2 regions of the Geobacillus zalihae genome follow, and region 2 is predicted to be linked to the other one. Evidence: riboswitches for the same ligand, from Rfam matches in the RefSeq annotation. Region 2 holds a riboswitch; the other holds the start of a gene.
What was found. Region 2 has a riboswitch for FMN ahead of ribD (bifunctional diaminohydroxyphosphoribosylaminopyrimidine deaminase/5-amino-6-(5-phosphoribosylamino)uracil reductase RibD). Riboswitches for the same ligand answer to the same signal wherever they lie in the genome.
Positions count from the first base shown of each region.

Region 1 (8,244 bases), 580 kb from region 2:
ACGAGCACTTTTTTCATCGCATCTCCATCCCTTTTTGATGATGAAATTTATAAATCTATGAGTGTAATCACATACATTGCGGCGATGTTGAACGCCAACAGAATCAACGCTGTCGGCACTTGCACGCGAATCACGTGGTTTTTGTCTTTCAAATCAAGCAGGGCGGCGGGCACGATGTTGAAATTCGCCGCCATCGGCGTCATCAAGGTGCCGCAGTAGCCGGAAAACATCCCGAGGGCGGCCACATGATTCGCATCGACGCCAAATTGTTTTATCAGCAGCGGAACAGCGATCCCCGCCGTCATCACGGGAAATGCCGCAAAAGCGTTGCCCATGATCATCGTAAACAAAGCCATCCCGATGCAATAGGCCACCACAATCCAAAACAACGAATGAGTCGGAATAATGGCTTTCACCAAATTGGACACAGCCGCGCCCACCCCAGCAGTCGTAAAGATCGTCCCTAATGTCGCCAGCATCTGCGGCAAGAGAGCAGCCCAGCCGATTGTTTCCAGCAGCCTGCGCGATTCTTTAACCGCCATAAACGGCGTCGATCGAGTCATGGCCATGCTGACGAGCAAAGCAACGAACGTCGCTAGCCCGAGAGACACAAGGGTCACGTTTTTCGGATCGAAAAGAAAAGCGTTTCCAACCTTGACATTTTTCAGCCATGTCACGCCGATGACAGTCAAAACCGGAATCAACAATGCCGGAATGAACAGGCGATGTTTCAATCGATCGCGATGTTGTCTTCTCTCTTCCGGCGTCGCCTCTTGGTAGCTTCCGAGCTTCAATCCCCCGGTTCCGACAATGGCCACCATGATAAGCACAAGCACTCCGGTGTAAAACGGGGGAATGATGCTGCCGAACAGCAACGCCACGCCATAAAGCAAATAAAACAGCCCTGATGTGAAACGCTTCGGGTTTTGGCGATCGGCAAAGGTCCACAAGCTTCCCAACACAACCACAATGCCTAAAAATATGTACACCGCTTCAATGGACAGCCACATTCACTCTATCCCCTTTCCATTCTCCCGATGAAGGAGCTTGTGAAGCGAGCGGTCCAGCCGATGCAGGCGGATGCTGTGAACGATCAACGCGGCCACGGCCGTTGGGATCGCCCATAACGCCATATGCAGCGGATCAGAAGGAATGCCGTTTTGATCAAAAAATCCTTTCATCAACAAAATCGCTCCGATGGCAATGAACACATCCTCGCCAAAAAACAGCCCGATATTGTCCACCGCTGCCGAATGAGCGCGAATGTCATCCCGCACATGATCCGGCAGTTTTCCGTATTTCGCTTCCGCCGCTCCTTCTGCCATAGGAGCGACGAGCGGACGAACCATTTGAGCATGGCCGCCGATGGAAGTAAGCCCAGCCGCGGCTGCCGCTTCCCGGATGATTAAATAGACCGTCAAGATTCTCCCTGTTGTCGCCGCCTTGATTTTCGCCACGACACTCTCCGCCTGTTCCCGCAGCCCAAAGCGTTCCAAAAGGCCGATGACGGGCAATGTGGCGATGAACACCGCCATATACCGGTTGGTCGTAAACGCTGTTCCAAATTGTTCAATAATGTCATACAGCGATTGATGGGCGAGCAATCCTGTCGCCAATCCAGCCGCTGTCACGACAAGAAGTGGATTAATGCGAATAATGAAGCCGATGATGACGATCAACACTCCAATGAGCACCATGTTTCTCTTCTCCTCTCCAGTACATTTTACGGCAAATGTTAATACAAATCGTTACGTCGTTCACCGCACTCTATTTCTTAGTCGGCATCCCCCTCTCCTCCATCTGTCGTTCCATATTTCGGAACAATAGTTTCAAATTTGTTGTTATCATTATATAATTGAGAAAAGTGGAAAATCAATAAATACTTACTGAAAATTTACTTTACAAAATAAAACATCAACTTGCCCGAACCCGTCATGATACATCAAGCCCCCTCTTCGTTGCATCCCTTGCCCCTATTTTGTATCATGAATAATTAAGAGAAATTTAGCAGAAAAAGGAGTGCCCGCCATGACCAAACAACTCCCTCCCGGCCAATTTGAAACGGAAAAATGGCCGATTTTGCATGAGGGCGATGTGTACCAATTCGATGAAGCGACGTGGAATTTCCGATTGTTCGGCGATGTGAAAGAGGAAGTGTCGCTTTCGTATCAAGAAGTGATGCAGCTGCCGAAGACGGTTTCAACCATCGATATGCATTGTGTCACAACATGGTCAAAATTCGACACGACGTTTGAAGGCATCGCCTTCCGCGAGTTTTTGCGCTTTGTCGAGCTCGATCCCGACGTGAAATATGTGAAAATTTACGGATATTTAAACGGCGACCGGTTCGGCTATTCGGCAAACTTGCCGCTTGAAGCGCTGATGGGCGATGATGCCTTGTTTGTCTATCGATGGAAAGACAAGCATCACGACTGGCAGGACATCTCGCCGAAGCACGGCTATCCGCTCCGTTTCATTCCGCCGGCGACGTTTTACTTATGGAAAGGGGCGAAATGGGCGTCCGGCATCCGCTTTATGAAGGAAGATGAGCCGGGCTATTGGGAGGAGCGCGGTTATTCGATGACCGCCAATCCGTTTAAAGAGGAGCGGTTTGCTGAGTGGGTGCCGCGGATTCGCTTTTGACAAAAGCAAAAGAGGGTGTCCCAAACGCAACGGGACACCCTCTTTTACTACAAGAGGTAGGAACAAATCACTTCGGCGACACGATATATTGTATCTCTCTCAAAGAGAGACGATCTTTTGGGACAGCCTCTTTGATCATCAAGCGGCTTGGCGGGATGCCGCTTGTTTCTCAAGCCAAGCACGAAGACGCCAAAAGAGAAGCTGAAATACGATGGCCGCCATCGCTCCTTTGACGGCGTTAAACGGCAAAATCGCCGATACCACCAACGCCTTCGCTTCCGGCGCGCTCATCTGCGGAGCGCCAAGAAAAAGCGTGTACGCCGGCAAAAAGACGTAGTAGTTGAGCACGCTCATGACGAGCGCCATCGTCACTGTTCCCGCCGCCAACCCCAGCAGCAAGCCTTTTTTCGATGCGGCTTTCCCATAAATATAGGAAACCGGCAAAATAAACGCCGCCCCAGCGGTAAAGTTGGCGATTTGGCCGATCGGAACGCCGGTCGCACTGCCGACGAACACGTAGTTCAGCACGTTTTTCAAGAGTTCGACCGCCACGCCGGCGAGCGGGCCGTACAACAGCGCGGCGACAAGCGCCGGGATGTCGCTGAAGTCGACAAGCAAAAAGTTCGGAAACGGCGGCAGCGGAAAGTTGAGCATCATGAGCACATGCGCCATGGCGCCCAACACTCCGATGCCGACAAAGGCGCGGATGGAAATGCGTTTCATGTTTGTTCTCCTCCCCTTCTCGTGATTCATCCTCACAAGAAGAAGGCTGCCGCCGCGAGCGCCAACAAAAACTCCCTTAAACCGAACGAGGCTTAAGGGAGAAAAAGGGTGTGCGCAACTAGACGTTCGCATGCGCCAAAACGAACGCCGGCAAACCTTCATCTTCTCCCATCCAGACTATACTGTCGGCTCCGGACTCGCACCGGATCCTGCCTTGCGGCTCGCGGGCTGAGAGGCCAAGCGCCTCATCACCGCCGGTCGGGAATTTCACCCTGCCCCGAAGATGAATCGCTTATACATTTTTATTATTCCGATGAATTTAGTATACAATACCTCTTTTCGTTTGTCTATCATTTTTTCCCATATGTTTTATGTTTGGCGCCTACTCCGCCCACTTGTCAATTCTCCTTTGGAAGCATATCCCCCGGCTCGAGCACCGGCGGATGGACGTCCACCGTATCGGCGTATTTCAGCCCGGTTCCGGTATTTAATACGACGACCGTCTCCCCGTCGCGAATCCAACCGCTCTCGCGCAACGTTCGTGCCGCCGCAAACGCCGCCGCTCCTTCCGGGCAAATGAACGCCCCTTCGAGTTCGGCTGCCGTCCGCTGTTCAGCCAAAATCGCTTCATCGCCAATGGCAACCGCGCAACCGTCCGTCTCATACACCGCCTCAAGAACAAGAAAGTCGCCAAGCGCTTTCGGCACATTGATGCCAAACGCCACTGTATGGGCGTTCGGCCAAAACTCCGATTCCCGTTTTTTCTCCTTCCACGCCTTGACGATCGGCGCGCAATGCTCGGCCTGCACAGCGACAAGCCGCGGCATGCGGCCGTCCACCCAGCCGAGCGCCTGCAGTTCTTTGATCGCCTTGTAAATGCCGATCAACCCGACGCCGCCGCCGGTCGGATACAAAATGACATCCGGGAGTTGCCACGAGAACTGTTCGGCGATCTCCAGTCCCATCGTTTTCTTCCCTTCAATCCGGTACGGTTCTTTCAACGTCGACGCATCGTACCATCCGTATTCGCGGATCGCTTTGGCGACGATTTGCCCGGCATCGCTAATGAGGCCGTTGACTAAATACAGTTCCGCCCCAGCGATGGCGCATTCCTTTCGCGTCAGTTCCGGTGCATCAACCGGCATGACGACTGTCGCCTGAATGCCCGCCCGCGCCGCGTATAGCGACCATGCCGCGCCGGCGTTGCCGTTTGTCGGCATGGCGAGTCGTTTGACGCCCAATTCCTTTGCTTTCGAAATCCCAACCGCCGCGCCGCGGGCTTTAAACGTCCCGGTCGGAATGACGCCTTCGTCTTTCATATAGAGTGAGTCAATGCCGATATTCCGGCCAAGGCGCGGCATTCGCACAAGCGGAGTCATTCCTTCCCCTAAAGAGACAATATGTTCAGGATGTTTCACCGGCAATAGCTCATGATACCGCCATAAACTCGGTTCTCGCTCCGCAAGTGCCTCCCGCTTCACTTCTTGGCGCATCAACTCCAAATCGTACGCGACCAGAAGCGGCGAACCGCATTCGCAAAGTTGATGGATTTGGTCGACATCGTATGTACGTTCACACTTCGGACAATACAGATGAGACACGTAGCTGAATGACATGGTTTGGCTTCTCCTTTCCATTTGTTTCATCCGCACGAGGCAGGAAGCACCTACTTTCGCGTTTTGGACGAGGCACTGGCCTTTTCATTATACCATAACCGTCCTCTGCCACCGGCGCCTGTAATGGCAGCGTCCGTACGCCAACTTTGGGGCATCATAGCGCCAAGTAGGAAAGGTCCCCCCTCTTTTTTACCGTTTGAAGCCGCATATGGTAAAATAAAACGGAAACCGCCTCTTTTTTCTCACTGCATCGGCGGAATGATTCGTTGATCCAGAAAAACTTATACATAAGGAGATGAACCAATGAAACAGGAACTCATCGAACGCTTCATCTGCTACGCGAAAGTCAACACTCAATCCGACCCAAACAGCCATACGTGCCCATCGACTTCGGGACAGTGGGAGCTGGCGAGAATGCTCGTCGAAGAGCTGAAGTCGATCGGCATGGAAGATGTGACGATCGATGACAACGGCTACGTGATGGCGACGTTGCCGGCCAATACGGACAAAAACGTGCCAGTGATTGGCTTTTTGGCTCATATGGACACCGCTCCGGAGTTTACGGGAGCCAACGTCAACCCGCAAATCATCGAACAGTACGACGGCGGGGACATCGTGTTAAACAAAGAACAAGGCATCATCTTGTCGCCAAACGATTTCCCGGAGCTCGCTCACTACCAAGGGCATACGCTCATCACGACCGATGGGACGACGCTGCTTGGCGCCGATGATAAAGCCGGAATCGCCGAAATTATGACCGCGATGAACTATCTCATTCAACACCCGGAAATCAAGCACGGCAAAGTGCGCGTCGCCTTTACGCCGGATGAGGAAATTGGCCGCGGGCCGCATAAATTTGACGTTGCCAAATTCGGCGCCCAATTTGCCTACACGGTCGACGGCGGGCCGCTGGGCGAATTGGAGTATGAAAGCTTTAACGCTGCCGAAGCGAAAATCACGATCAAAGGAAAAAACGTCCATCCGGGCACAGCGAAAGGAAAAATGATCAACTCGATCAAAATCGCCATGGAGTTCGAGCAGCAGTTGCCAGCCGATGAGGCGCCTGAGCATACGGAAGGATATGAAGGGTTTTACCATTTGCTTTCGTTCCAAGGCAGTGTAGAGGAAACGAAGCTTCACTACATCATCCGCGACTTTGACCGCGAACAGTTCGAGGCTCGCAAAGCGAAAATGAAAGAGATCGCGGCTTCGCTTGCGCAAAAATATGGAAACGACCGAATCACGCTCGAAATCAACGATCAATACTACAACATGCGCGAAAAAATCGAGCCGGTGCGCCACATTGTTGACATCGCCCACGAAGCGATGACGAACTTGGGCATTGAACCAAAGGTGAAACCGATCCGCGGCGGTACAGACGGGTCGCAGCTCTCCTACATGGGGCTGCCGACGCCGAACCTTTTCGCCGGCGGCGAAAACTTCCACGGCCGCTACGAATACATTTCCGCCGACAATATGGTGAAAGCGGCCGAAGTGATCGTGGAGATCATCAAGCTGTTCGAGCAAAAAACTTCCTAAAGCCAAAAGGGAGCCGATGGTTTTCGGCATCCCTTTTTCGCTTCTAAAAACATCATAATTGTTCCGCCTATTGCAGTTTTGTGATCCGCCCTTCGATTTGTGCCGAAAACGGCTGTGACAACTGGCGGATGTAAGTGACAAGTGCATCCAAATCGACCGGGCCGACCTCGCGGTTTGTCCCATGCGTCAACACCGTGAACCCATCGCCGCCGTCGGCGAGAAAGCTGTTGACCGTCACCGTGTACTCGGCGTCCGGTTTTAGCGGTGTCCCATCAGGAAGCTGAATGTCAATGACTTTTTCTCCGACCGGCCTGCTGGCGCTCCATGTATAGCGGAGGCCGGAGATTTGCAGCATGCGCGTTTGGGTTGGCTGCCATTGTTGATTCAAAAGCTGGCGGATTTGCGCGCCGGTGAGCGTCATTTTCACGAGCTGGTTGTTGAACGGCTGAACGTTGTACAATTCGCCCCACGTCACTTCGCCTTGTTCAATATCGGCGCGAATGCCGCCCGGGTTCATAAAGGCAAAATCGGTTTTCATCGCCGCCCGCTGGGCATCGGCGATCAAATTGCCCAAGGCGGACTCGCCGCTTTCGTTTTGTTCATCGGTGATCGTTTCGGCTGCTGTGCCGACGACTTGATTGACAAGCGGCGCCACTTTCGCTTCATATTTTTCGACGAGGGCACGGATTTCCGGGTCCGGAGTGATGCCGTCATGATAGGTCGTCACGATCTCCGCTTTTTTGGCGACGACGTCTTTCGTGCGCGGGTCGATTTTCAAATCGACATCAGAAAACGCCGTGCCGTACGAATACGACTGAACGAGCAGCTTGCCGTCCACAACCGCATTTAAATAGGCATGGTTATGACCGGCGAAAATCACATCGACTTCATCATCGACATTTTTGGCGATATCGACAATTTCCCCGCTTGCGTTTGTCCCATCCGGATTGGATACGCCTGGGTTATGGGCGAGAACGACGATCGTTTGCACTCCTTTTTTCTTCAGTTCCCGGACCGCTTTGTTAATCGCTGTTGCTTCATCGATGAACTTGACTCCCGCGACGCCGCTTGGCGTCACAATCGTTGGTGTTTCCGTGAGCGTGACGCCGATCAATCCGATCGGCATGCCGTTGACCCGCTTAATCACATATGGCGGGAGAATCGGCTTTCCTGTTTGCGCATCAACGACGTTGGCGCTCACGTACGGAAAATCTGCTCCGGCGAAATCGCCGGTCGCCGGGTGATATCCGCCATGGATCAAGCGGAGCATTTCCGCTACTCCTTCATCAAACTCATGGTTGCCAAGGGTGCCGACGTCAAAGCCGAGCTTATTGAGCACTTCGATCGTCGGCTCGTCCTGCAGCAACGCCGATACCGGCGGGCTGGCGCCAACCGCATCGCCGGCATGGACGAGCAGCGTATTTTTGTTTTCCGCCTCCCGCTGTTTCAAATAAGCGGCCAAATAATCAGCCCGTCCGACTTCCCGCCCGCCGACTTTTCTCGTCACATTCAACTGACCGTGGAAGTCGTTAATGCCTAACAGCTGCACCTCAATATAACGGTGCGAGGAAGCAGGCGGCTTCCCCTTGCTTTTCCCGTTCCCTGCCGCCCCAACTGGAACTGCGGCCAGCACCGCTGCAGCAGCCAATGCGGATAGCACCCGTCTTCCCCATCGTTTGGAATTCTTCATTCCCGGTTCCCCTTTCTCTCGCCTTCTCGTTCA
Region 1 is NZ_CP129217.1:1,734,023-1,742,266, forward strand. It holds gene pcp (pyroglutamyl-peptidase I) at 1-17, opposite strand, end outside; gene QWV57_RS08855 (DUF979 domain-containing protein) at 48-1,010, opposite strand; gene QWV57_RS08860 (DUF969 domain-containing protein) at 1,011-1,697, opposite strand; gene QWV57_RS08865 (sulfite oxidase-like oxidoreductase) at 2,029-2,643, shown strand; gene QWV57_RS08870 (ECF transporter S component) at 2,782-3,366, opposite strand; FMN riboswitch at 3,523-3,655, opposite strand; gene QWV57_RS08875 (threonine synthase) at 3,765-4,982, opposite strand; gene pepT (peptidase T) at 5,286-6,521, shown strand; gene QWV57_RS08885 (bifunctional metallophosphatase/5'-nucleotidase) at 6,589-8,211, opposite strand.
Region 1: it holds a riboswitch for FMN, as region 2 does, so the genes downstream of both, QWV57_RS08870 (ECF transporter S component) here and ribD (bifunctional diaminohydroxyphosphoribosylaminopyrimidine deaminase/5-amino-6-(5-phosphoribosylamino)uracil reductase RibD) in region 2, are expected to answer to the same signal.

Region 2 (8,244 bases):
CGCAAAGCGAGCGTCTCCTTGACTTGATTTCCCCATTCGTTCACCCTAGCCGCATATTGGGCGAACAACACCTGATCGTCCATTTGGTAAAAACCTCCTCCTGTTTTGTTCGCCATATCGTATGCTGTCATGGGGAAATCGTTCTTGTCCGCATTCACCCAAATTCCCGGCCGCTCATACATAGAGGAGCGAGGGCAGTCATCATAGGAAAAGACAGCAAGGAAGAACAGAATCGCCGCAATGCTTCCCTGCGGCGGGTCTGCAAATGAGCCATAGATAAACCGCTCAAAAAAATCGGGCTGACCCAAAACATATTCGCGTTTTGGGTCAGCCCCCCTTTTTTCTGAAAAAGGCAGGCTACTTTGGCAAACTGCCGGCTGCACCAAACGGTTTCCTTGTCCGGACGCACAGAAAACGCGGCGCCAACCGCATTTTCTCGTTACGCCGACCGTTCAGGCAAGCGGCACTCGCCGGTTTCCACCCATTCGCTGACAAGCGCCTGCAGCGTTTTGGCGTCTACCTCGGCAAAATAACGGCGCAATTCCTCTTCATCGTGAATATAGACGCGCTTTCGCTGCCGATACGCCGGATTTTTCCATAAACAGACAAGAGCAATGATGTCGCGCAAATGAATGTCGCGCCCATTAGCCGTAAACAGTGGATCGCTTTCATACGGCAGCCAATCAAGCAGCGCCGCCTCAAAATGGCGCAAATACAACACAGACAGCGTCCGCTCTTCGCCCCCGTCGCGGTACGTGACTTCCGAGCGGTTGAAATAGTCTTCAAACGTGTTCGATTGCGACTTTTGCAGCTCTTCACCGTACAGGCGGCAAACGTTCATGAGCGCTCTCCTTCCCGATCAGCCATTTTTCTTTAGTTTACCATATTCCGGCTGCCCATCGCTCAAATTTTCTGCTAATTTTTCGAAAAATAAATCCGCTTCCCGCTCGGATTCGCCATCGTCCGCCCATTCCGGCAGCGGCGGCAGCTCCTCGAGCGTTTTTAGCCCGAAATAATCGAGAAATTCCGGGGTTGTCCCGTACAAAATCGGCCGCCCGGTTCCTTCGGCTCGTCCAACCTCTTTAATGAGCGCCCGTGCCATCAGCGTCTGCAATGGCTTGTCGCTTTTTACGCCGCGAATTTCCTCAATCTCCGCGCGTGTAATCGGTTGGCGGTATGCGATAATGGCGAGCGTCTCAAGCGCCGCCTGCGACAGCGGCGATGCTCCCGGCGCTTCGACCAACTTCTTTAAATAGGGGGCGTGTTCTTTTTTTGTCGCCAACAAAAACACGCCGCCAAGTTCGACAAGCTGGATGCCGCGCTCTTCCCGTCGGCAGTCTTGTTGAAGCTCCTCGATCACCGCTTTCGCCTCTAGCTCGCTGACTTCCAACACAGCGGCAATTTGTGAAAGCGACAGCCCTTCGTCACCGGCAGCAAACAACAGCGCTTCGACAATCGCCTTCGCCGGCTTGAGCGCGCCGGCTCCCTTTTTTTCTCTTTCGTTTTGTTCCATCGCCCTTCTGCCACGCCAAACTCGTTGGCGCCCCTCCTCCTTTCCTCCTGTTTTCGTCGTTTCCCAAGTCTTCTCACCCCAATGTGAGTCAACTCTCCGCCTTATCATGGCATGGGCAAACAAACAACAAAAGAAAAGCGGCCCGCCGCAGCGAACCGCCGCGGCCAAACCGCACCACCTCAACCGGCTGGTTTCACCGCAAGAAACAAATCGCTGAAATTCCGTTCTTGCTCAACGATGATTTCGTCTTGCTTCATCAACTCTAAAATGGCCAAAAACGTCACGACGATATACGAACGATCGTAGGACGGAAACAGCTCGTAAAAGTTTTTCCGCCCGTTCGCCTGCTTTAGTTCATGCAAAATTTCCGCCATGCGCTGTTCGACGGAAATATCTTGGCGGGAGATTTTCGCCCGCATCGGTTTTTGCAGTTTTTTGCGGCGCAACAGCTTCGACAAGGCGCCAAGCATATCGTATACGTTCACATCCAGCGGCGCCGCCTTTTTCTCATCCGCGTATGCGCTTAAGTCGCTCGGCGGCTTTGTAAACAAAAGCGCCCGTTCCTCTTCGCGCCGCTTCAGTTCGCGCGCCGCCTCTTTAAACTTTTTATATTCAAGCAGCCGCTGCGTCAGCTCCTCACGCGGGTCCCCGTCATCGCCCCACTCGATGTCGCCGTCGACCGCTTCTTCATTGGAGGGCGGCAGCAGCATTTTGCTTTTGATCGCAAGCAAGGTGGCCGCCATCACTAAATATTCGCTGGCGATATCCAACTCAAGCTCCTGCATGGCGTGAATGTACGCCATATACTGCTCCGTAATTTGCGCGACCGGAATATCATAAATATCAATTTCATAGCGGTTGATCAAATGCAAAAGCAGATCAAGCGGCCCTTCAAACGCTTCGATTTTGACGTTGTACGGCAATTGCACATCCATCCCACCATTTTTTCCAGAACCACCGCCCGGTAGGCTCGTCTCCAGCTGCAGTACATTTATTGTATCATAACGAAGCGGCGAAGCGAACGGAAAACAGTCTCTTTTTTGCGCCGCAGGCCGCCGAAGCCGTATAATCGAAGAAGAGCCGTCCGCCTTCACATGGCGCGGCCCACTTTTGAAAGGAACGATGGCCGATGTATCCAAAAGCGTATATCGAGTATTTGGTCCATTTCCATAGCGACCGCGATTATTTTGAATGCCACGAGATTTTGGAGGAACATTGGAAACAAGACGGTCGAAACAAAGGTTGGCTTGTGCTCATTCAAATGGCGGTCGCTTTTTACCATTACCGGCGCGGCAACGTCTTGGGAGCGCTGCGCCTCATTCGACGGGCGCGGGCGCTGCTTGACGAAGCGCAAGAGATGATCCGGCGGCTCGGCCTCGATGACGAGGCGCTCGCCCGCTTGCTCGACGAGACGGCTGGGCGGATCACTCGCGGCGAACCGTACGAAAGCGTCGAACTGCCGATTCGCGACCGTTCCCTTTATGAGCAATGCCAGGCCGCCTGCGCCCGCCGGCAGCTCGTTTGGGGGCAAGCCAGCGACCTAGCCAACCTTGATCTTGTGGATAAACACCGGCGCCGCGACCGCTCGGACGTCATCGCCGCACGCGAACAAAAAAAACGGGCCAAAGCGGAAGGAGTTGGCTTCCCTCCCCCTCCGCCGCCCGCCTGAGCGCGGCACCGCGCTAGTTTCGTTATTCGTTGCACGCATGGCATTTATCGAAAAACGAGGCGGTCCACTCGTTGGCGCACAATCGGCGGCCCGGGTACACCTCTTTCAATGCCTTGACCATCTGTTTTCCGATCCCTTGGTGGCGGTGTGACGGATTGACGCTGATGTGCTGGATTTCCACAACATCAGGAGCGCGCAACAGGACGCCGATAATGCCGACGATGTCATCCCCTTCTTTCCATAAAAACAGCTGCCAATCGTTGTTTGTTTCATACTGTTTCATCGTCTGCTGCAGCCGTTTCAGGTCTTTTTCCGTCGGCATAAACGACAACAGTCCCATGGCGATTTTCTCATAGTTTTTTCGGTAACGGATTAACATAAAAATCCCTCATTATCGACAAACGCTTTTCCGAAATGGAAAAGTTTTTGTCATTTTCTCTATACGTATTATAAACATTCTCACCGATATTGTGAACCATTTCATGCCTTTTTACGCAAATGTCCGCAAGACGTTCGCCATTTCGATCGCCGACACCGCCGCTTCCCATCCTTTATTGCCCGCTTTCGTGCCGGCCCGCTCGATCGCCTGTTCAATGGTGTCCGTCGTCAACACGCCGAAAATGACCGGAACACCGCTTGCAAGCGCCGCGTGGGAGACGCCTTTGGCCGCCTCGCTGCAGACGTAGTCAAAATGGCTCGTTGCCCCACGGATGACGGCGCCAAGCGTAATGACAGCGTCAAACTGCTTCGATTCCGCCATTTTTTTCGCCACAAGCGGGATTTCAAACGCACCCGGCACCCAGGCGACAGTGATGTCGCTGTCGCTCACGCCATGGCGCGTCAAGCCGTCGATCGCCCCAGATAAAAGCTTGCCCGTGATGAATTCGTTAAAACGAGAGACGACGATGCCGATTTTCAATCCGGTGCCGACTAAGTTTCCTTCAATGATGCGCATGTTCGTTGCTCCTCCCATCATTAAAAATGAAGCATATGTCCTAATTTTTCATGTTTCGTGCGCAAATATTTTTCATTTTCCTTTTTCGCTGGCATCTGAATGGGCACCCGTTCAACGACTTCGAGTCCATGCCCTTTTAAGCCGGCGATTTTGCGCGGGTTGTTCGTGAGCAGGCGCATTTTCGTCACGCCAAGATCTTTCAAAATTTGCGCCCCGATGCCATAATCGCGCAAATCGGCGGGGAAGCCCAGTTTTTCGTTCGCTTCGACCGTATCATAACCTTGCTCCTGCAACTTGTAAGCGCGCAACTTGTTCATAAGGCCGATGCCGCGCCCTTCTTGGCGCATGTAAAGCAACACCCCGCGCCCTTCCGCCTCGATTTGCCTGAGCGCCGCATGCAGCTGCGGACCGCAGTCGCACCGGTACGAGCCAAACACATCGCCCGTTAAGCATTCGGAATGGACGCGCACCAAGATCGGCTCATCCGGGATGATCTCTCCTTTGACAAGCGCCACATGCTCTTTTCCGTCGAGCACGTTTGTGTAGCCGATGGCGCGAAATTCGCCGAATTCGGTCGGCAGCCAAACGTCCACCTCCCGTTTCACGAGCTTTTCCCGCTGGCTCCGATAGGCGATCAAATCTTTGATCGTGATCATTTTCAATCCGAACTGATCGGCGATTTGCCGCAAATCAGGAACGCGAGCCATCGTCCCGTCCTCTTTAATGATTTCGCAAATGACGCCGGCCGGCTTCGCGCCGCACAAACGGGCCAAATCGACCGCCGCTTCCGTATGGCCGGCGCGCCGCAAGACGCCCCCCTTTTTCGCAATCAACGGAAAAACGTGGCCAGGACGTTTAAAATCGCTCGCTTTCACATTCGGATCAAGCAGCGCCTGAATCGTCGCCGCCCGCTCGTAGGCGCTGATTCCCGTCGTTGTCGTTTTGTAGTCGACACTCACCGTAAACGCTGTGCCATGCGCGTCCGTGTTATGAGTGACCATCGGCTCAAGCTCGAGCCGCTCCGCCAATTCCTCCGTAATCGGCACGCAGACGAGCCCGCGGCCATGAGTGATCATAAAGTTAATGACATCCGGCGTCGCTTTTTCGGCCAGCACGACAAAATCGCCTTCATTTTCGCGGTCTTCGTCATCGCAAACGATGATCACTTCTCCGTTTTTCAGCGCCGAAAGCGCTGCTTCAATCGTGTCAAACATCAAGCTTGCCCCCTTTTCCACTATTTATAGCCGTGCTGCTCCAAAAATTCGACCGTCAATTTGGAGGTCGCCGTCGCTTTCGCGTCGAGGAAAGCGGCGACGTACTTGCCGATCATGTCGCACTCGATATTGACGAGATCGCCCGGCCGCTTTTCGCCTAAAATCGTCGCCTCACGCGTATGCGGAATGAGTGAAACGATGAACGTGCGCTCGCTCAGACCGAAAATCGTCAAGCTCGTCCCATCGACAGCGACCGATCCTTTCTCAATCATATAGGCGCGCAGCGAGGCCGGCACTTCGATTTCATAGTAGACGGCGTTCGCTTTCGGCCACTGCCGGATGATGCGCCCGACGCCGTCCACATGCCCGGTGACGAAATGGCCGCCAAACCGTCCCCCAGCCGCCATTGCCCGCTCCAAATTCACCTTCGATCCCGGCTTTAATGTTTTTAGCGCCGTCGCTTTCACCGTCTCCGGCATGACATCGACCGTAAACTGCCGTTCGGTGAACGATGTGACGGTCAAGCAGACGCCGTTGACGGCGATGCTGTCGCCAAGCCGCACATCTTCGAGCACCCGCTTGGCGCCAATCGTCATCACGATGGCGTCGCCGGTTTGCTTCATTTGTTCGATCGTGCCGATCTCTTCAATAATGCCAGTGAACACAACGATTCCTCCTTCCGTTTCGGCGCGGCGACGATTTTGATGTCCGGGCCGATCGTCTCGATGCGGCGGATGTCAAGCTCCACCGCTTCAGCAAGCCGGGCGAAGCCAAGGCCGCCGACCGGCGTCGGCGCCCCGCGGCCGCCGATCAGCTTCGGAGCGATATAGGCGATGACCTCATTGACTGCTCCCGAGCGGAGGAAGCTGTCATGAACGCGCGAGCCGCCTTCGACAAACAGCGACATGACTCCCTGCTCCCCAAGCAGACGGAGCACATCGCGGACATCGATCTGGGCCGTCGGCATTGAAAATACGCGCACCCCAAGGCGCTCATACGCCGCCGCTTGTTCCCGACTGACGCCGCCGGTGATGATCCACGTCTCTGCTTCCTTGTCAGCGACGACATGGGCGTCAAGCGGTGTACGCAATTTTGTATCCAAAATGATGCGGAGCGGATTTTTCCGCTTTTCCCCAAAGCGGACGGTAAGCTTCGGGTTGTCGGTCAAAACGGTGTTGACGCCGACCAAAATGGCGTCATGCTGCGCACGAAGGCGATGGACATCCTCACGCGCCGCGCTTGATGTAATCCATTTGCTTTCCCCCGTCGCCGTCGCGATTTTGCCATCGAGGCTGCATGCGAACTTCAACGTGACAAACGGCGTTTTTGCGGCGATATAGTGGAAAAACATCCGATTCAATTCGTCCGCTTCGTCTTTTAATACGCCAACATCAACGTCAATGCCCGCTTGGCGCAGCTTGGCAATCCCTTTTCCCGCGACAAGCGGATTCGGGTCGGTCGTGGCAACGACGACGCGACGGACGCCCGCCTGGATGAGCAAATCGGCACATGGCGGCGTTTTTCCATAATGGCTGCACGGCTCAAGCGTCACGTACACCGTCGCACCGCGCGCCTTCTCGCCAGCCATGCGGATCGCATAGACTTCCGCGTGCGGCTCACCCGCTTTCAAATGGGCGCCAAGCCCAACAACCGTCCCACCGTTGACAACGACCGCGCCAACGGCAGGATTGGGAGACGTTTGCCCGACTCCAGCTTTGGCCACATCGAGAGCGAGCCGCATATAATGTTCATCGTTATGCACCGCACTCCCTCCTTCAATAAAAATGAAACCCCCGGGATGTCCCCGGGGGCTCATCGATGAGAGAATGACCAATGATGCGCAAACAAACACATGTTCGCCAAGCAGGCTATACCGGCCGGTCGGAAACAAAAGATACTACCATGCCTAGTCGGCCGACAGACGCTGCCCACGCGGTCTGAACCGGCCGAAAACAGCCGTGCGCATATTGGCATCCTTCTCCCATCCAGACTATACTGTCGGCTCCGGAATCGCACCGGATCCTGCCTTTCGGCTCGCGGGCTGAGGGGCGGAAAGCCCCATCACCGCCGGTCGGGAATTTCACCCTGCCCCGAAGGATGCATCACGATATCGTTATGTTCATTATACCACACGAAACGCCCTGCATCATCATTCCGCAACCCAAATCCAATACGCCGCTCCCCACAACAGGCTGGCCGCAAGCAAAAAGAAAAACAAGCGCCAGTTGTTTCGAACAGTCCGATCATCCTCGCTCATGCGCTGTTTACGGTTCGTCAAATACTCTCACTTCCTTCATCACGTCGCCGTTTTTCATCGTCTTCACGACGTCCATGCCCGATGTCACTTGGCCAAAGACGGTATGCACCCCATCCAAGTGCGGCTGCGGCTCGTGGACGATAAAGAACTGGCAGCTGCCGGTATCGCGGCCGCGGTGCGCCATTGACATCGCGCCGGTGACATGTCGGTGTGGATTGTTGTCCGTCTCGCACGGGATCGTATAGCCGGCATCGCCCGTTCCATTGCCGCGTGGACATCCTCCTTGGCTGACAAATCCAGGGATGACGCGGTGGAACGTCAACCCGTTATAAAAGCCTTCGTTTGCGAGCTTCTCAAAATTGGCCACCGTCGCCGGCGCCTCGTTTGGGAACAGTTCAAACTCGATTTTCCCGCCGTTTTCCATTAGAATATATCCTTTTTTTGCCACAAGCATCCAGCTCCTTTTCGACATCGAAACTGCTTTTATCATACCATGATGGCCAAGTGAAACAAAAGAAAAAATGTCTTTTCAAATTCGCACGCCGCCTGACCGCGTCGCGTTTTTCCGATAGCCAAGCAGGCGAGCGTACGGTATAATGGTAATGCATTTTCGTAAACAGGAGGCGAGCTATGTGA
Region 2 is NZ_CP129217.1:2,315,016-2,323,259, forward strand. It holds gene QWV57_RS11640 (superoxide dismutase) at 1-83, opposite strand, end outside; gene QWV57_RS11645 (hypothetical protein) at 440-841, opposite strand; gene scpB (SMC-Scp complex subunit ScpB) at 860-1,513, opposite strand; gene QWV57_RS11655 (segregation/condensation protein A) at 1,693-2,448, opposite strand; gene QWV57_RS11660 (DUF309 domain-containing protein) at 2,643-3,182, shown strand; gene QWV57_RS11665 (GNAT family N-acetyltransferase) at 3,205-3,561, opposite strand; gene ribH (6,7-dimethyl-8-ribityllumazine synthase) at 3,673-4,137, opposite strand; gene QWV57_RS11675 (bifunctional 3,4-dihydroxy-2-butanone-4-phosphate synthase/GTP cyclohydrolase II) at 4,158-5,351, opposite strand; gene ribE (riboflavin synthase) at 5,372-6,016, opposite strand; gene ribD (bifunctional diaminohydroxyphosphoribosylaminopyrimidine deaminase/5-amino-6-(5-phosphoribosylamino)uracil reductase RibD) at 5,971-7,113, opposite strand; FMN riboswitch at 7,321-7,453, opposite strand; gene QWV57_RS11690 (hypothetical protein) at 7,501-7,629, opposite strand; gene QWV57_RS11695 (peptidylprolyl isomerase) at 7,616-8,056, opposite strand; gene QWV57_RS11700 (DUF1002 domain-containing protein) at 8,241-8,244, shown strand, end outside.